DNA from 3 places in the Pseudogracilibacillus amylolyticus genome. Region 3 is predicted to be linked to each of the others. Evidence: predicted binding sites of a transcription regulator. Region 3 holds the regulator's gene; each other region holds the start of a gene.
The links. Region 3 encodes LexA, which represses DNA repair genes until DNA is damaged. Its sites were predicted from a motif close to CGAACATATGTTCG; they were not measured.
Positions count from the first base shown of each region.

Region 1: ACPYKA_RS11740 (YhjD family protein) is a predicted target of LexA. The motif match lies at 1,386-1,399, and genes of this name have one in related genera.
Region 2: recA (recombinase RecA) is a predicted target of LexA. The motif match lies at 3,305-3,318, and genes of this name have one in related genera.

Region 1 covers NZ_JBPPZG010000097.1:3,015-9,313, forward strand. Annotated here, with positions in the region: gene ACPYKA_RS11735 (catalase) at 1-844, shown strand, start outside; gene ACPYKA_RS11740 (YhjD family protein) at 1,029-1,370, opposite strand; gene ACPYKA_RS11745 (Spo0E family sporulation regulatory protein-aspartic acid phosphatase) at 1,557-1,745, shown strand; partial or broken gene ACPYKA_RS11750 (NADPH-dependent FMN reductase) at 1,868-2,427, opposite strand; partial or broken gene ACPYKA_RS11755 (LLM class flavin-dependent oxidoreductase) at 2,424-3,497, opposite strand; partial or broken gene ACPYKA_RS11760 (winged helix-turn-helix transcriptional regulator) at 3,641-3,806, shown strand; gene ACPYKA_RS11765 (hypothetical protein) at 4,723-5,331, shown strand; gene ACPYKA_RS11770 (hypothetical protein) at 5,915-6,289, shown strand.
Region 2 covers NZ_JBPPZG010000091.1:3,465-9,763, forward strand. Annotated here, with positions in the region: gene ACPYKA_RS11270 (TIGR00282 family metallophosphoesterase) at 1-305, opposite strand, end outside; gene rny (ribonuclease Y) at 431-1,996, opposite strand; gene recA (recombinase RecA) at 2,221-3,237, opposite strand; gene ACPYKA_RS11285 (competence/damage-inducible protein A) at 3,414-4,661, opposite strand; gene pgsA (CDP-diacylglycerol--glycerol-3-phosphate 3-phosphatidyltransferase) at 4,658-5,236, opposite strand; gene ACPYKA_RS11295 (helix-turn-helix domain-containing protein) at 5,749-6,299, opposite strand, start outside.
Region 3 covers NZ_JBPPZG010000008.1:26,569-32,867, reverse strand. Annotated here, with positions in the region: gene hflX (GTPase HflX) at 1-1,177, shown strand, start outside; gene ACPYKA_RS01895 (methionine gamma-lyase family protein) at 1,178-2,455, shown strand; gene lexA (transcriptional repressor LexA) at 2,810-3,427, opposite strand; gene ACPYKA_RS01885 (DUF896 domain-containing protein) at 3,631-3,864, shown strand; gene tkt (transketolase) at 3,890-5,890, shown strand; gene ACPYKA_RS01875 (YneF family protein) at 5,974-6,198, shown strand.

The DNA of each region.
Region 1 (6,299 bases), on a different contig from region 3:
GCAACGAATTGATGTTGATCAAGTCAGTTATCATAAAAACTCTTTAGCGAATAATACGCCAGCAACATCAACACCAGAAGAAGGTGGTTATACGCACTATCAGGAAAAAGTGGAAGGACGTGTTATTCAAGCTCGAAGCGATTCATTTAAGGATTTCTTTTCGCAAGCAAGGTTATTTTGGAACAGTATGTCACCAGTAGAGAAAAAGCATATTACAGATGCATTTAATTTTGAAGTCGGCAAGGTAAAAAGTCGATCCGTTCGTCAGCAAGTCGTCGATATGTTTGTTAAAGTAGATAAACAATTGGCAACAGAGATTGCCGACTATGTTGGAGTAAATCGACCTCGTGGTACAAATGTTAATGTGTCAGAAATCTCTCCAGCATTAAGTCAAGAGAATACAAATTTTTATCCTTTCTCTTTGAGAGTCGCTGTTCTCATTGGTAATGACTTCAATGGGAAAGAAGTTAAAAATGTTATTGAAATGTTCCAGCAATATGGGGTGTTTTATGACTTTGTTGGGGAAAGAATTGGAATAATTACTGGAGATGATGGCACTCGGATAGAAACTAACGAAACATTCATCACTACAAACCCAACTTTGTTTGATGCACTTTATGTTGTCGGTGGGAGTGCAGACGATCAGGAGAAATTTGATGAAGAAATTTATACCTATATAAATGAAGCATACAAACAGTATAAGCCAATAGGCGTTGCAACTACAGCAAATAATTTTGATATAGAGGCCGCACCAGGTGTTGTGTTTGCTGAAAATAATCCTAATTTTGCAGAAGAATTTGTCGCTGCCATTGCGGTGCAAAGATTTTGGAATAGAAAGGTGTAGGTTAGCAGCTCTGATACCTAGAAAAGAGTTAAATTGAAAAACATCTAGGTCGGTGTCGGTGTCGATCATGTTTTGAGATTGCTTTTTCGCTTCGTCCCACTAAAAAACATTTGCGGTCGACACTAGCCAACTTTCATTTAAAAAAATCTCCTTATCCAGTAAAGTTTATTATTTACTTCTACAATTATCGAATTTGATATTGCATCAGCTGTTTTATAACTTTTTCAACATTTTTCTTAATTACTTGATTCATTAATGTTATTTCCCGTTCATTTCGTTTATCAATAAATGTATACGTTGAAAAATTTCCTTGTTTATACTTGAGGAGTAATTGAATTTTCCGGTCATACATAACTTTTTTAAGTCTTCTTCGTTCGTCGATAGCTTTATTAATCATTGTTTGGATTTGCTCTAGATATGGACTTTTAAATGCCCCGTTACGAACATGTTGCAAATCTAACTCTAAAGTTTTAATTGCTAGGTCGATGAAGAGAAAATGTAGAGCAACCTTTAAATTGTCTTTCATAAAAACCACCTTTATAGAACATTTGTTCCTATTGTATACAAGATATACAAAATAATCAATAAAATATTATTTACTTAAAATAGAACTATGTTTAATCAGTTAATTGATTGGTTATTAATAACTGTACAAGGTGTATTAAAAAAGTTACTAATGAAAAATAGGAAAAATACGGAGGTGAAGTAAAAAGTGTCTTATATAACAAAATTGAAAAGAAAAATAGAAATAACTAGGAAAGAAATGTATGACACTTTCGAAACCAATCCAAAAGATCCGTATGTGTTAACCTTATCGCAAAAGTTAGACAAATTATTAAATGAGTTGCAAAAAATGGAACTGAAAAGAAAGATAGAATCACCAACTGAATGGTATGGTTAAATAAACCTAGAGGGTTTTTCTTTTTGTTATATATGAAATGGTGGGTTGTTTTTTAGAAACTCTCATGAATAATATAAAACATGCCCATTTTAATGAATGAAATTATGAAAGCATGTTTATAGTTAAAAATCAAATTTAGCGTCTTTTTCTTCCCGTATTTTTGTATAGGTTTCTGTTAACACGATGGTGTCTTCAATTAATCGATTAATTCGAAAGAGGACATCATCGTTTATAATTTCGTTACAATTGAAATCTTTTTCTTAAATAAATATGTTTGTACGATCTCAGCTTTCATATAAGCTAAAATGGGTTTTAATTGATTTTCTGCGATTAGAAAGTGTTTTGGCGAACCTGCTGTCACAATTATGCTAATACTTTGTCGAGAAATGCATTTCCAGGCAGTAGATCAAAAATATTTTTCAATGTTCCCGGAATAGATGCTTGAAAAATTGGAGTACCAAATAATGGCATCTGCTTCCATAATGCCTTCTGTTACTAATTTTGTATCTCCTTCATATTCCGTGTAGCTTCGTCCATCACTAAACTGAATATCATAATTAGCCAGGTCGATTAAAGTTACTTCGATTTCCGGATGTTCTTCAGTAATTTTCTTCAGTGTATACTCCATCGCAGTCCTTGTTTTTGAACCAACAATGGAACCGGATAATCCTACAATCTTCATTTTTTTGTCTCCTCATCCTTGGCTGTATATTTTCTAATTGCTGGTAAAATTTCTGTTCCAATTAGTTCAATAATTTTCATTAAATTTTTAAATGATACCCCACCAAAATCTATTTGCCCAGTATAACGTTGATGGCCAAATTGTTCATGTTGGTAGAGAATTTTTCAATGATCTGTTGTGGGTTCCCGATATTCATTACATCACGTGGATCCGTCCCTTGAGCAAAATAACGTTTTGGAAAACCTTGTCCATTTGTCAGTTTCATCCCTTCATTGATAAATGGATAGGTTTCTTTTTGAACTTGCTGTGTCGTTTCAGCTGCGTAGAAAAAACCAGCCGTTGCAACTGGAAGTTTATCTACATCAAAGCCACTTTGCTGTGCTGCCACACGATAAGCATCAATAGATCGTTTAAATATAGCAACTGGACCACCTAGATGTGCTAAAAAAATCGGAACACCGGCATATCCTGCTTTTCTCGCACTTGCAGGAGATCCACCAGCTGTGCGCCATATTGGCATAGAGCCATTCTTGGGACGTGGAATAACCTGCGCATTTTTTAATGGAGCCCGAAAATTACCACTCCAATTAACAATTTCTTCTTCATTTATCTTCAACAATAAATCAAATTTCCCCTCAAATAGTTCTTCATAATCATGAATATTATAACCAAGTAAATTAAAAAGCCTTACTCGAGATGCTCGTCCGGCAATGATCTCGGCACGACCATCGGATATTAAATCTATCGTTGCAAAGTCTTCGTAAACACGGACCGGATCAGATGTGCTGATGATCGTTGAAGAACTTGCAATTTTTATTTTTTCTGTTGCGTGAGCGATTGCGGCTAATATGACTGAGTGTGCTTGTGTTGTAAAATATTCCTGATGACTTTCCCCTACACTAAAAAAAATCTATGCCAGCCTGTTCCGTAAGTTTCGAAAATTCAATTATTTGTTGTAGTCGTTCTTGTGCAGAAATTCTTTTTCCAGAGTGGGGGTCAGGAATATAGTCACCAAGTGTATAAATACCAAATTCTAACCCTATATTTGAATCAATACGATATTTTTCCATAAATATTTAACCTTTCTTAATACCTATACAAAATCAAAATCAGACGCTGATTTTATTTTATCTCACAAATGATAGAGTATATACAAGAGACTTATGTAAGTACGCACTTAAAGGTGGTATAATATACAAAAGGATACTAATCAATGAAAGAAGGAACACAAAGATTAAGTGAGTTTAAAACGAAGTATTCTCGGAATCACTCAAAGAATGTTTACGAAACAATTGAGAGAATTGGAAAGTGAGGATATTATTGATCGGGTTGTTTATCCACAGGTTCCACCCAAAGTAGAGTATTCGATTACTGAATAGGGCAGGAGTTAAGAACCGATATTAGAAGCAATGCATGAATGGGGAACAAATCACACAGAGAGCGTTTAAATTACGATAGGGAGCTATATAGCCTGTCTCCAGTTTGAAAACGCCAGAAAGCGAAAATAAGACTTTGCTATATGGAAAGACAAAGTAATTAAATTTATGCAAAATATGCCTCTCTTTATCTACCAGTTTAATAATATAGTCAAAAGCCCCAATACGTTTCGTTTCTAAAATAGTATTACGATCATTTGCAGCTGAATAATAATTATGTCAATACTTGCATACTCTGAACGTAGTGTATGAAATAGACCTAATCCTTCTGTATCAGGAATATATACGTGGAAATGACAGTGAATGGAGCAATTATGCTTGTTTGGGTTATGTAATTTTAGGAGCAAAAAAAACTCGGGTATGACGGTAAAAAATTCATGAATTGGTTGGCTCAATTCTCGGGGAATTTGACAGGAATCCGTTCCTGAGGCAGAGGACGTATATCGGAAATCGGATTATTGATGTTTTGTCCGTTAAACTGATATGCCGAAAATATTAGTTGAGAATAGGAGCGATAATTTTGGTTGGGGATGACGATTTATGTATCTTATAGTTTACTAGTGTTTACTATTAAAATAAACTATTACCCTAAAGGAAACCCTCTACTGTTAAATTAAAAATCAAACTAAATTCATTTAAGAAATGGAGTGTAATATATGTCTGGTTTAATCGCTATTTTAATTTATTTGGTTTTAACAAACATTCTAATAATAAGTACGTCAAATATGAAAATAATTAGTGAAGAATTAGCAAGAAGGTTAATAAAAATTAACTTTCTTTTGGTTGCTATTTTCATAGTATTCAATATACTTGTTTACTTATTTTATAGATTAGTATACAATTGAGGTAATAAGTGTAAATGGAGGGGATTGCTGTTATTAAAAAAATCAGTTTTGCGTTGGTAGCAATGTCGTTTATGTTTTTAGTTTCGCAGAATACTTTATTTGCAGAAGAGTTGGATTCTAGCGAATTAGGTGAATCAGAGTCCGTACATTTTATTCAAACTATTGATATTAATGATCCGTCTGTCAGACAAGTTTCGGAAGAAGAAGTAATCTCAGATTACATGAAGGGTCAGGGTGTAGATTATGTTACTGCTGTGAAAGCATTAGGAATAAACAGGGATGAAAAAGCAAATTTGAATTGTAAGACTAGTTGGGTAGAAGTAACCACATCGTGGAAAACTATTGATAGTTTGTCGAAAGCTAAATTTCGAATGTTTCCTTACGCTCAACTTAGACAGTGTGGAAGTCGTGGTCCAGCTGATGTTATAAGTGTTTCCAGTAATGTTCGTCATGAAATATCTGGAGGTATGGGCGGGGTTAGAATTAATGTAAAAGATGCGTGGAAAATTGATAATCGTCGTATTGGTGCAAGAGCTAGTGGTGAAATAGTAAATGCTCTTGGATGGAAATTAAGAAATTGGTCGTACAATGCTACTGTAACAATGGTTGGTTCGGGGTGGTAAAATCTAAATAAAATATAAGGAAGAAGAGTACAAAAGATTCGATGATAATCCCTCGTGTCTTTTGTACCTTTTTAAGTTTGTATCATTTTTGGTATAGTGTTTTTTGTTCGTTAAACTGAGTATCTGCACCCTTCTTTATATTTTGACACTCCACTTTGTTCCGCATCAATATGAGGACGCTAAAAAATTCCAACTATTCGCTGGATCAAGTGGAAGAAGCAATACTTGAAAAACCTTTAAGACCTTTCTTTTTTTTTACGAGAAAAAAGAAAAAAACACCCTTCTGCCATCTTAGCAAAAGCAAACACTCATACTTTGACAGCAAAGTAACCAACCGTTATCCTGTGACTAAAGGATATGGTGAAAAATGGCTATGAGTGTGTCACTCCAAAACCTACTAAAAGAACAAATATAAAACATAATATTCTCGACTGGTAAGGATTTACCTAAACATAGATCATCCACGTTCCGAATTAATTAAATTATTTGGTCGTTAAATAAAAATAGACCATTTGATGATTGACGAGAAAACGAGGTTAAAATGTAAACTGAATTGCTTCAAGAGAGAAGAATTCAGCGAAAATTGGTAGGAACTAATAATTTTAAAAATGTTAACGAATATAAACAGAAAAAAGATGAGTTACGCGAATTAGAAGTGAAATTTGATAATGAGTTGGAAAAACTCGAGGTTGTTGAAGGGAAATCTAAACAGGAATTGAATGAAATTGAACCTATTGTAGTTTCGTCTGACTATAAACCTATGCTTGAAGTCGAACTTAAAAAAGCTCTGACTGGTAAGTATATGTTGAGCCCAAATGTTGAGAAATTAAATGAATATGCTTTGTATCAAACAGAAAAAATAAGAAATTGCGAGATGAAATATAAAAGCATGAGGAAAATTTTGATAAGCTGCGTAAGGTTTAATTTTGAGTGGAATACGAAAATGATTGCAGTATGAGCTACTCCCT
Region 2 (6,299 bases), on a different contig from region 3:
TAGACAATTCCTTTCCCTGGATTATTTTCCGGAAAATTAGCTGGTCGAATTAAATATGTAGCACTATCTATAAAATCAATGATCTCTTTTTTATTCCATGTATGATTTCCTAATGTAACAGTTTGTACTCCTAGATTTAAAAACTGCTTATATATTTTTTCTGTAATTCCTTTGCCAGCTGCAGCATTTTCTCCATTTACAATTGTGATTTGCGGTTTATATTTATCTTTTAATTTCGGTAAATATTGTGTAAGCATATCTCTTCCAGGTGAACCGACGATATCACCAATAAATAATATGTCCATCATGATACTCCTTATATAAATCTTATATTTAATAACGGTAAAGCTTTAATCTCAGTGTACAAAAAAAAGCGGCATATTTCTACCGCTTTTTTTAGTAATTTTTATTGCTTTTAATTTTCTATTCTTTATTTTGCGTATTCAACTGCTCTTGTTTCCCTAATTACTGTCACTTTAATATGTCCAGGAAATTCAAGTTCGCCTTCAATACGCTTACGAATATCTCTTGCGATATGTGTTGCTGCTGCATCATCAATTTCATCAGGCTTTACCATGATTCTTACTTCACGGCCTGCTTGAATTGCGTAAGATTTCTCAACACCAGTAAAGGAATCAGAAATTTCTTCAAGTTTCTCCAAACGCTTAATATAATTCTCAAGCGTTTCACTTCTAGCTCCCGGTCTTGCAGCAGAAAGTGCGTCTGCAGCTGCTACAAGAACTGAAATAACGGAAGTAGCTTCTTCATCCCCGTGGTGTGAAGCAATCGCATTAATAACAACAGGATTTTCTTTGTATTTTATCGCGAGTTCTTTACCTATTTCAACGTGACTTCCTTCCACTTCATGGTCAATTGCTTTTCCAATATCATGGAGTAAACCTGCTCTTCTAGCTAGCACTTCGTCTTCACCTAATTCAGCTGCAAGCAGCCCTGTTAGGTAAGCGACTTCCATCGAATGCTTTAACACATTTTGACCATAGCTAGTTCGATATTTTAAGCGGCCTAAAATTTTAATTATATCAGGATGTAAACCATGAACACCGATTTCAAATGTTGTTTCTTCACCAATCTCACGTATATGTTCATCCACTTCTCTTCTTGCTTTATCAACCATTTCTTCAATACGTGCCGGATGAATTCGGCCATCCTGCACTAATTTTTCTAAAGCAAGACGTGCAATTTCTCGTCTAATTGGATCGAATCCTGATAAAATAACTGCTTCAGGAGTGTCGTCAATAATTAAATCAATACCCGTTAATGTTTCAAGTGTCCGAATATTTCGACCTTCGCGTCCGATAATTCGACCTTTCATTTCATCATTTGGTAAGTTAATTACTGAAACAGTAGTTTCAGCTACATGATCAGCAGCACAACGCTGTAAAGCTAACGATAATAAATGTTTTGCTTTTTTGTCTGCTTCCTCTTTTGTGCGATTCTCCGCCTCCTTGACCATCACTGCAGTTTCTTGTTTTAATTCATTTTCTAATCGCGTTAAAATAACTTGTTTTGCTTGGTCAGTTGTATATCCAGAAATGCGTTCAAGCTCCGTTTGTTGCTTAACTAGTATAGCTTCCACTTTGCTTTCCATTTCTTCAATTTGTTGTTGTTTTTCTGCAAGCGTTTCTTCTCTTTTTTCTAAAGAGAGTTCACGCTTATCAAGCGTAACACTTTTTTTGTCAAGAATTTCTTCTTTTTGGATTAAACGATCTTCCTGCTTTTGAATCTCCAAACGACGTTCACGTAATTCTTCCTCAATTTGCTGACGAAATACATGATTTTCTTCTTTAGCCTCAAGAAGAGCTTCTTTTTTTGCGGCATCTGCATTCCGACGTGCTTCATCAACTATTTGTTTTGCTAAATTTTCCGCACTAGAAATCTTAGCTTCTGCAATAGATTTACGAATCAGATAACCAACAACAATACCGACGATTAGGACTAAGGCGAGCAAAATGGAGATGAGTAAAGGGTTGTCCACGTTCTTCACCTCCTATTGCTATGAAATTGTAAAAACTCATTATTGTCGGCATATACCATATCAATAAGAATAAAATGTATAACTATTGTTATAAAATTATACATCTTAATTTTAATTGTACCAATAACCAATGTCAATAGAAAGCCATTTCTTATAAAAAAATAAAAAACCCTTTACTTTATCATAAACTCTAAATAAGTAAAGGATTCTCTTTATTATAGTTCTTATTCTTCTACTGTTTCAGTCTCTGCAGTTTCATCAAGTTGATAATATTCTCTAATTGCTGCATGAATTTCAGCGGCTATCATTTCATTTTCTAACAGGAATTGTTTAGAATTTTCTCTTCCTTGACCGAGCCTCTCTCCATTATAAGAGTACCAGGCACCACTTTTTTCGACGATATCAAGTTCAGAACCAATATCGAGTATTTCGCCTTCAATTGATATCCCTTCACCATACATGATATCTACCATTGCTTGTTTAAAAGGAGGTGCAACTTTATTCTTTACAACTTTTATTCTCGTTCTATTTCCAATCATTTCCGTTCCTTGTTTTAACGTTTCGGCACGACGAACTTCAAGTCTAATAGATGAATAGAATTTAAGTGCTCTTCCACCAGGTGTCGTTTCAGGATTACCGAACATAACGCCAACTTTTTCACGGATTTGGTTAATAAAAATAGCAATTGTTTTTGATTTATTAATCGCTCCAGATAGTTTCCTTAACGCTTGCGACATTAAACGGGCTTGAAGACCTACGTGAGCATCGCCCATTTCTCCTTCAATTTCTGCACTTGGCACTAATGCTGCAACAGAGTCAACAACGATAACATCAATAGCGCCACTGCGAACGAGAGCTTCCGCAATTTCCAACGCTTGCTCTCCAGTATCTGGTTGAGATAACAATAATTCATCGATATTAACTCCTAACGCCCTTGCATAATTCGGGTCGAGCGCATGTTCAGCATCAATAAACGCAGCTTGACCACCGTGCTTTTGCGCTTCTGCAATCGCATGTAAGGCAACGGTAGTTTTACCTGATGATTCTGGACCATAAATTTCAATTACACGTCCTTTAGGGTAACCTCCAATACCTAATGCAATATCAAGTGCTAATGAACCACTTGGAATAGTATCTATTTTACGTTCTGCTTCTTCTCCTAGTTTCATTACAGAACCTTTTCCAAATTGTTTTTCAATGTTACGTAATGCTTCATCTAATGCTTTTTGCTTGTCACTCAATACGTTTACCTCCCCTGATTAACTATTTATATCATACCTTTTTTTATACAAATATACAAATGATAAGCGAATGCACGTTCTTTCATTTTCCCCACAAAATATAACGTATAATTCAATTTTAAGGCATGTATGGCTATGCAAACTACTTTTTCTTAAGGAATTAGAAGCAAAAAATATCACTTTAAATAATTAAATAAAATTTCTAACCCTTTTAAAACAGAACGATAACGAATATCATTACGATCTCCTTGAAAAAAACACTCTTCAACATATTCATGACCATTCACATCAACAAGTCCAATATATACTGTTCCTACGTTTTTACCCTCTGCTTCTAACGGACCTGCGACCCCTGTAAAGCTTATTCCAATATCAGCATTTAATAACTTGGCGACATTTTTAGCCATTTCAAGTGCACATTCCTTACTAACGGTACCATTTTCTTCAATTGTTTGTTTTTGAACTTGTAAAACGTTTCGTTTCACATCAGGATCATAACAAACGATACCACCCAAGAATACTGTTGAAGCACCATTTAAAGATACAAATCGATCCGAAAATAAACCGCCAGTTAAACTTTCTGCAGAAGCAATTCGTTTATTTTTTGTTTGTAGCAGTGAAAACACTTTTTCTTCAAGTTTATCCCGGTCCACTCCATAAAAATATTCGCCGACTTCTTTCAAAATAATTGTTTTGGTACGTTCTAACAGTTCATTGGCTTCATTAGCAGATACCGCTTTTGCTGTTAAACGAATCGTAACGCCATCTTTGGCAGCAAGTGGAGCAATGGTTGGATTTTGTTGGGAAGCGATCAACTTACTTAATTTATCCTCAAGTGCAGACTCACCTATCCCCGTAAACCGAAGTACGGTTGACTGAATAACCATTTCACCATTAATATTTTTTAAAAATGGTAGTACATCGTCAGTAAAGAGTTGCTTCATTTCTCTTGGAACTCCCGGTAAAAAAATCCAAAAACTATTTTGATATTTAACAATATTTCCAGGAGCCATACCAACTTTATTAGTTAAAACTTTGGAATCTTTAAAAACTCTCGCTTGTCTTTTATTATTCGGTGTCATAACTAATTTTTGTTTTTCATAAAACTGTTTTATTTTTTCCATAGCGTTCGGTTCTTCGACGATGGACAGTTGGCTAATTTTTTGGAACGCTTCTCTTGATAAATCATCTGCAGTAGGTCCGAGACCCCCAGTAACAATAATGACATTGGAGCGCTCCTGTGCCTGCTGAAATATAGTTGATAGTCTGTCCAAATTGTCTCCTACAACAGTGTGAAAAAAAGTATTAATTCCATTTGCTGCTAATTGCTCAGAAATCCATTGGGCATTGGTATTTGCAATTTGCCCAAGTAAAAGTTCGGTGCCAACCGCAATTATTTCCGTATTTAATGTTTTATTCGTCATTTTGAATCCCTCATTACATGCCAATTTTTAATAAAGTATTCAATCCCGGACCACGCAGTTAAGATCAAGGCAATATACAAAAACAACATATCGATAGGGATACCTACGTAAGAAAATGGAAAGTTATGTAATAATAAAAATGCTATCGCACTTATTTGAGAAACTGTCTTTAATTTACCCATATTACTAGCGGCTAAAACAATTCCCTCACCAGCGGCTACTAATCGTAATCCAGTTACTGCAAATTCGCGGCTAATGATTATGATGACAATCCAAGCAGGTGCAAGACCCATTTCAACTAATAAAATAAATGCTGCCGATACGAGTAATTTATCTGCAAGTGGGTCTAAAAATTTACCCATATTCGTTACAAGATGATATTTCCTAGCATAATAACCGTCTAACCAGTCTGTAAGCGAAGCGATTAAAAATATAATACCAGCAACAAAATGAGAAATTGGCAAAGTTGTTGTCCCGATATTCCACTCTCCCCAGTCAAAAGGTATGCTAAGAATTAGAATAAATATTGGTATTAAACAAATTCGTGATAATGTTATTTTATTAGGTATATTCATTGTTTTTTCACCTTTCTATCGATCAAAATTTACTTGGCAGATAAGAAACCAACATGGCTAGCTTTGAGCGAGCCACCATCTATCATGAAAATAGGTTTGTTTTCATACAAAGGTATAGAACTTTCTTGACTCGCTCACTGGCTGAAAGCTCGGGCGTCCTGGGACTGGGACTGCGCTTACTCGTCCCATCGAAGGGCATTTACACTTTCGTTCGTCCCACCATAAAGATTTGTCTCAGGCGTAAGTCACTAGCACGTCAATCACTCGTAAGTGTAAATGAGGCTTTCGCTATAAAGGCTTGCACTTACTTAGCATAAGTGCAACATCACCTCTGTCTTTCGCCGAGAAGACCGACTAAGAACAGGCTCTCTGCCTAACCGTCGGCATCCCCCTAGTGATGAGGGCATGTTTTCTTTAACGATAAGCCAAGTTTTCTAAAGTTATCTCTGAATAAGTTATGTATTCATTTTTGCGAGCTCAAAAAACCCCTCAAGGATGGAGGGGCAAAACAATTATTCGTTTTGTTTTAAGTTAACCCATATTTTTTGGTGAACCGTTTTCTGTGGATCTATTGGGTATTCTAGTTCAACGTCATTTATTTTGATTGTAAGTCCATTAGCGTTCCCAACATTAAAATAAATTCTTTCTTCTTCCGAGACATCGATTGATTCAGATTCTGTATTTGCCTCTAATGTTGAAGCGACATATGTTTGTTCAGAAGCTCCTTTAACTTCAACATATACTCTGTCATGAACCTCAAAAGTTACTTCTGCCTTGTCACCAGTAAAAGTAAAATCAACTTCTGAAGTTGGGGAATTACCAGTTCCAGTTTCTACGACGGAGAAGCTAGCTTCAGAGGTGCTAGAATCTGATTCGGATTCGTCAGTTTCACCCTTATCTTCATTGGGATCATTTTCATTAGTCTCTTCTTCTTGACCCGGTTCATCAACATTTCGGATAATTTCATCACTTTCCTGATGCCCTTCGATTTCAGTATCGGATTTTGATAATGCTTGTTGGTACAAGGTCCAGGCAACAAAAATAATACCAATTACTAAAATTA
Region 3 (6,299 bases):
TGTAGCAGAATTAAAATCGTTAAGTCATACGGCTGGCGGGAGAGTAAAAGAGGTAGTCGTTCAAAACCGTGAGCAAATTCATCCTTCTACTTATGTAGGGCAGGGAAAGGTAGAAGAAATTAAACAATTGATTTTAGCGAATGATATCGAACTTGTTATTAGTAATAATGAGCTATCTCCCGGGCAGTTACGTAATTTAAATGATCATTTTGGAGTTCGTGTAATTGACCGTAGCCAACTAATTTTAGATATATTTGCCAGTAGAGCAAAAACGAAAGAAGGACAACTCCAAGTAGAGCTCGCACAATTACAGTATATGTTACCACGGTTGCATGGAATGGGGTTAGTTTTATCCCGATTAGGTGGTGGAATCGGCACAAGAGGTCCAGGTGAAACAAAACTGGAGACGGATCAACGACATATCCGGAGACGTATTGATGAAATTAAAAGACGTTTAAAAGATGTTGTAAAGCAAAGAGAACAGTACCGAAAAAGAAGAAAGTTAAATAAAGTTTTTCAAATTGCAATTGTAGGTTACACAAATGCAGGAAAATCAACACTTTTTAACCGTTTAACAAATGAATCAGCTTTGGAAGAAGATTTATTATTCGCTACACTAGATCCATTAACAAGGCAAATTCATTTACCATCAGGTTTTCAATGTCTCATCACAGATACAGTAGGATTTTTACAAGATTTGCCCACTTCCTTGATAGCCGCTTTTAAGTCTACTTTAGAAGAAGTAACGGAGGCTGATTTTTTACTCCATGTTGTAGATGCATCTCACGAAGGTAACGAACAGCATCAGAAGACAGTGAAGGAAATTCTTCATGAACTTGATGCGGATCATATACCAATGTTAACTTTGTACAATAAGGCTGATTTACTTCATGATGACTTTTTTGCTACTCAGCATCCGTATATGGTAATGAGTGCATATAAAAAATCAGATCGCGAAAATTTATTAATAAAGATAGAAGAGATTTTAAAACAAGAGTGGATTTATTATTCATTATCCCTTTCACCTGCTGATGGAAGGGTAATGAATCAATTTGGAATTCAATCGATCGTGACAAAGAAACAATATAATGAGGAAACGAATATGTATGATATAGAAGGGTTTATCCGCGAAGCCCACCCTTTATTGGCATATTGTAAAGGAGCAGAAGATAAATAAATGCTAAACAATTTAGTACTACAAGCCGAAACAGATTGTGCGACAATTTTTGATCAAGTAAATAAAATGGTAGAAGTAAATCAGAGACGCGTGCTTGATGCCTTTAAGTCTGAACAAATTGGTGATTTCCATTTTAACTCAACGGATGGTTACGGTTATGATGACAGTGGACGTGATGGGCTGGAAGCGATCTATGCTAACGTATTTGGGGGCGAGGATGCACTTGTTAGACCGCAAATAGTATCAGGAACTCACGCGATTGCAACAGCTTTATTTTCTTTATTATATCCTGGTGATGAGCTACTGTATATTACAGGAAGCCCTTATGATACGTTAGAAGAAGTTATCGGAAAAAGAGCAAACAGCCCGGGATCATTAAAAGATTATCAAATATCTTATAATGAGGTTGCTTTATTAAATGATGGTTCAATAGATTATGATGGAATTAAATCAGCGATTAATGAAAAAACAAAAGTAATCGGTATTCAACGTTCCAAAGGGTATGAAGATAGACCATCTTTTACAATTGCTGAAATTGCAAAAATGATTAAGTTTGTAAAACAAATTGATAAAGAATTAATTGTTTTTGTTGATAATTGTTATGGAGAATTTGTTGAAGAGAAAGAACCTCTCCATGTTGGAGCAGACATAATCGCAGGATCTTTAATTAAAAATCCCGGAGGTGGACTTGTACGTGCCGGAGGATACATTGTTGGAAAAGAGGAATTAGTATTAAATGCTGCAAACAGATTAACAGCTCCAGGACTTGGAAAAGAAGCGGGAGCAACCTTACAAATGTTACAGGAAATGTACCAAGGCTTTTTTCTCGCACCTCATATTGTTGGTGAAGCACTTAAAGGTGCCATTTTTACATCTCGTTTACTTGACTTACTTGGAATTAAATCGACTCCATTTTACAATGAAAAAAGAACAGATATCATCCAAACCATTACATTTGGAAATGAAGAATCAATGATTGCTTTTTGTCAAGCAATCCAAGAAAATTCACCGATTAATTCATATGTTTCGCCTTATCCAAGTGAGATGCCCGGATATGATGAAAAAGTTATTATGGCTGCCGGCACATTTATTCAAGGGTCAAGTATCGAATTGTCGATAGATGGCCCAATCAAACCTCCTTTTATTGCTTTTATGCAGGGTGGATTAACCTATGCACATGTAAAGATTGCAATTACGGAAACCATTAAAAAGTTGATTGAAAAAGACCAACTTATATTATCGAAAGAACTTGTAAAAGATGTCGAGAAAATCCGCTGAAAATGACAATTTGCATAGGGGGAACTTCTGTCAGAAAAGCCCACGTCCTTGTCAGAAGAGTCACCACTTCCTGTGAAAGCTCTGTTGCTTGCTTTTTTCGCTTCTTGGAAAAAAATACCACTTTTTCCGACGAGCAAGAACATCTACGCTTATTAACTGCATACGCTCCACCATTCAAAGCTGCAGTGTCTCGAAATGCAACGTACAGACGTACTAGCGTCGGAATTACTAGCGGGACGCATAGCGAACTTAGACGACGTTAATCCTTTTCATCGGAACACACACTAAAATAGTAATTTTAAAAAGCTAGGGAATAATCTCTAGCTTTTTTCATAGTAAAAGTTTAACTACATATTAAAAATTACGGTATAATCCAATGACTTTACCTAATATGGAAACATTCTCTAAACGGATCGGCTCCATTGTATCATTTTCGGGTTGGAGACGAATATGATCGCTTTCCTTAAAAAAACGTTTAACAGTTGCCTCATCTTCATCGGTCATCGCGACTACAATATCACCGTTTTCTGCGGTTGTTTGTTGTTTAACAATCACCCGGTCACCGTTAAGAATGCCAACATTGATCATACTTTCCCCTTCAATTTCAAGCACAAATAAATTATCGCTTTGATGTGCAATAGAACTAGGAACAGGAGTGTATTCTTCAATATTTTCAATTGCAGTTATCGGAGACCCAGCGGTTACTTTACCAATTACCGGTGCATATCTTGCAGCATCTTTTTCAATATCATTATCTGACTGGTCTAATATTTCAATTGCCCGAGGTTTAGTTGGATCTCGTCTTATGTATCCTTTATTTTCAATTCGTTCTAAATGACCATGCACAGTGGAACTTGAAGCAAGTCCAACAGCTTTTGCGATTTCTCGTACAGAAGGTGGATAGCCTTTTGTTTCTACTTCATTTTTAATAAAATCAAAAATCATTTGTTGTCTTTTAGAGAGTTTCTTCAACAGGGAACACCTCACTTTTTTTATTACTTATATCATACCATTTTAGTGAAAAAAGTCAAACATAAGTTCTCTGTTTTGACTTATAAATGTTTAAACTTGAAAGAGTTATCTTGAAAGCATAATATAGAAGAGTATGTAGATTTCGTTTAATTTTTTACTAATTTTAAAAAATTAAGTACAATAGTAGTAATGAGGTGATCGTGATGATGTCAAAAGAAAAATTAAACCGAATTAATTACCTCGCAAACAAATCAAAAGCAGAAGGACTTACGAATAAAGAAAAAAAAGAACAAAAAGAACTTAGGGAGGAATATCTCCATAATATTAGACAGTCTTTTACAAATCAAATAAGTACTTTAACTGTTATTGATCCAGAAGGACAAGATGTTACACCTGAAAAAGTAAAGAAATTAAAAAAGAATAAAAAATTTAAATAAATTTATTACTTGAAAGGAAGATAGCATGTTATCACAAATTGAACAAAAAGCAATTAATACTATTCGTACATTATCTATTGATGCAATTGAAAGAGCAAATTCGGGTCATCCAGGTTTACCAATGGGTGCAGCTCCAATGGCGTATTCGTTATTTACCGATTTTATGAACCACAATCCTAAAAATTCAAAATGGTTTAACCGTGATCGTTTTGTACTTTCAGCAGGTCATGGTTCTATGCTATTATATAGTCTTCTTCATTTATCAGGATATGATGTCACGATAGAAGATCTTAAAAGTTTCCGTCAATTTAAATCTAGAACTCCAGGACATCCAGAAGTATTAGATACAGATGGCGTGGAGGCGACAACAGGCCCTTTAGGACAAGGTGTGGCAATGGCTGTAGGAATGGCTATGGCAGAAGCTCATCTTGCTGCAAAATATAATAAAGATGGTTTTAATATTATCGATCATTATACATACTCATTAGTTGGTGACGGCGATATAATGGAAGGTATCTCGCACGAAGCAGCTTCTTTAGCTGGTCACTTAGGTTTAGGAAAATTAATCGTACTTTATGACTCTAATGATATTTCTCTTGACGGAGATTTAGACCGTTCATTTTCTGATCATACACAAAAACGATTTGAAGCTTATAACTGGGAAGTAATCCGTGTTGAAGATGGAAATGACCTTGCTGAAATTAGAAAAGCAATAACTAAAGCTAAAGAAAATACGGAGCAACCAACTTTAATAGAAGTAAAAACAATTATCGGATATGGTTCTCCGAATAAATCGAATTCATCGGCTTCTCACGGAGCACCACTAGGAGCAGATGAAGTTAAACTAACAAAAGAATATTATAAATGGGAACATGATGAATTTCATGTGGATACAGATGTATACAATAATTTTGAAGAAAAAGTAGTTAAAAAAGGCGCGCAATCAGAAGAAGAATGGAATAAATTATTTAATGAATATAAACATAGTTATCCTGAACTTGCGACAGACCTTGAACTGGCGATAAATAATAAGTTACCGGAAGATTGGGATAAAAATCTACCTCGTTATGAAGCTGGAAAAGACAAACTTGCAACTAGAGTAGCTTCAAGTGATGCTATTAATGCACTCGCAAAGTCAATTCCAAATTTATTTGGTGGTAGTGCTGACTTAGCAAGCTCAAACAATACGATGATAAAAGATGACGGCGACTTTACGAAAGCAAGCTATGATGGCAGAAATATATGGTTTGGTGTTCGTGAATTTGCTATGGGTGCAGCATTAAATGGAATGGCTTTACATGGTGGTTTAAAAGTTTATGGGGGAACATTCTTCGTATTTAGTGACTATTTACGAGCTGCCATTCGATTATCTGCCATTATGAATACACCAGTTACTTATGTGTTTACACATGATTCAATTGCTGTTGGGGAAGATGGACCGACACATGAACCTGTTGAACAATTAGCATCACTACGAGCGATGCCTAATTTATCCGTAATCCGTCCAGCTGATGGAAATGAGACACAAGCAGCTTGGCAGTTAGCATTAGAATCAGAAGACAAACCTACAGCACTTGTTCTAACGCGTCAGGGCTTACCAACACTTCCAAACACTGCAGATAAAGCGTATGAAGGTGTAAGCAGAGGAGCTTATGTGATTTCTGATGCTAAAAATGAGCCTGAGGCAATTTTACTTGCTACAGGGTCCGAAGTCAGTTTGGCTGTAGAAGCTCAAAAAGTTTTATTGGACAAGAATATTGATGTGAGGGTAGTAAGTATTCCTTCATGGGATCGTTTTGAATCACAAGATGAAACATATAAAAACGAAGTAATACCAACACATATTAAAAAGAGAGTTGCAATTGAAATGGCTTCCTCATTTGGTTGGGAACGATATGCAGGTGATGAAGGTAAAATTATTGCAGTTGACAAGTTCGGTGCCTCAGGAAAAGGCGACGTTGTTGTAAAAGAATATGGTTTTACAATTGAAAATGTTGTGAGACACGTAGAAGATTTATTGAAATAACCTTACGTTTGTCTAATGTTGCCGAATTGTTTATACTGTAAAAGGAATTAGTTAAGGTTGTATTTTAAGGAGGAAATTGTTTCATGTCAACAATATGGGTAGTGCTTATTGCTCTCTTGGCACTGATAGCAGGAGTTGCTCTCGGATTTTTTATTGCTAGAAAATATATGATGAACTATTTGAAAAAGAATCCACCAATTAATGAACAAATGTTACGTACGCTAATGATGCAAATGGGTCAAAAACCATCACAGAAAAAAATTAATCAAATGATGCGTGCAATGAACAATCAAATGGATAAAAAATAAAGAAATTATAGCCTTTCCCGTAACATTATATGGGAAGGCTTTTTTCATAGATTTTTAAAGAGATTATTGTTAAGATATAAGTTACATCTCACCATATGCTT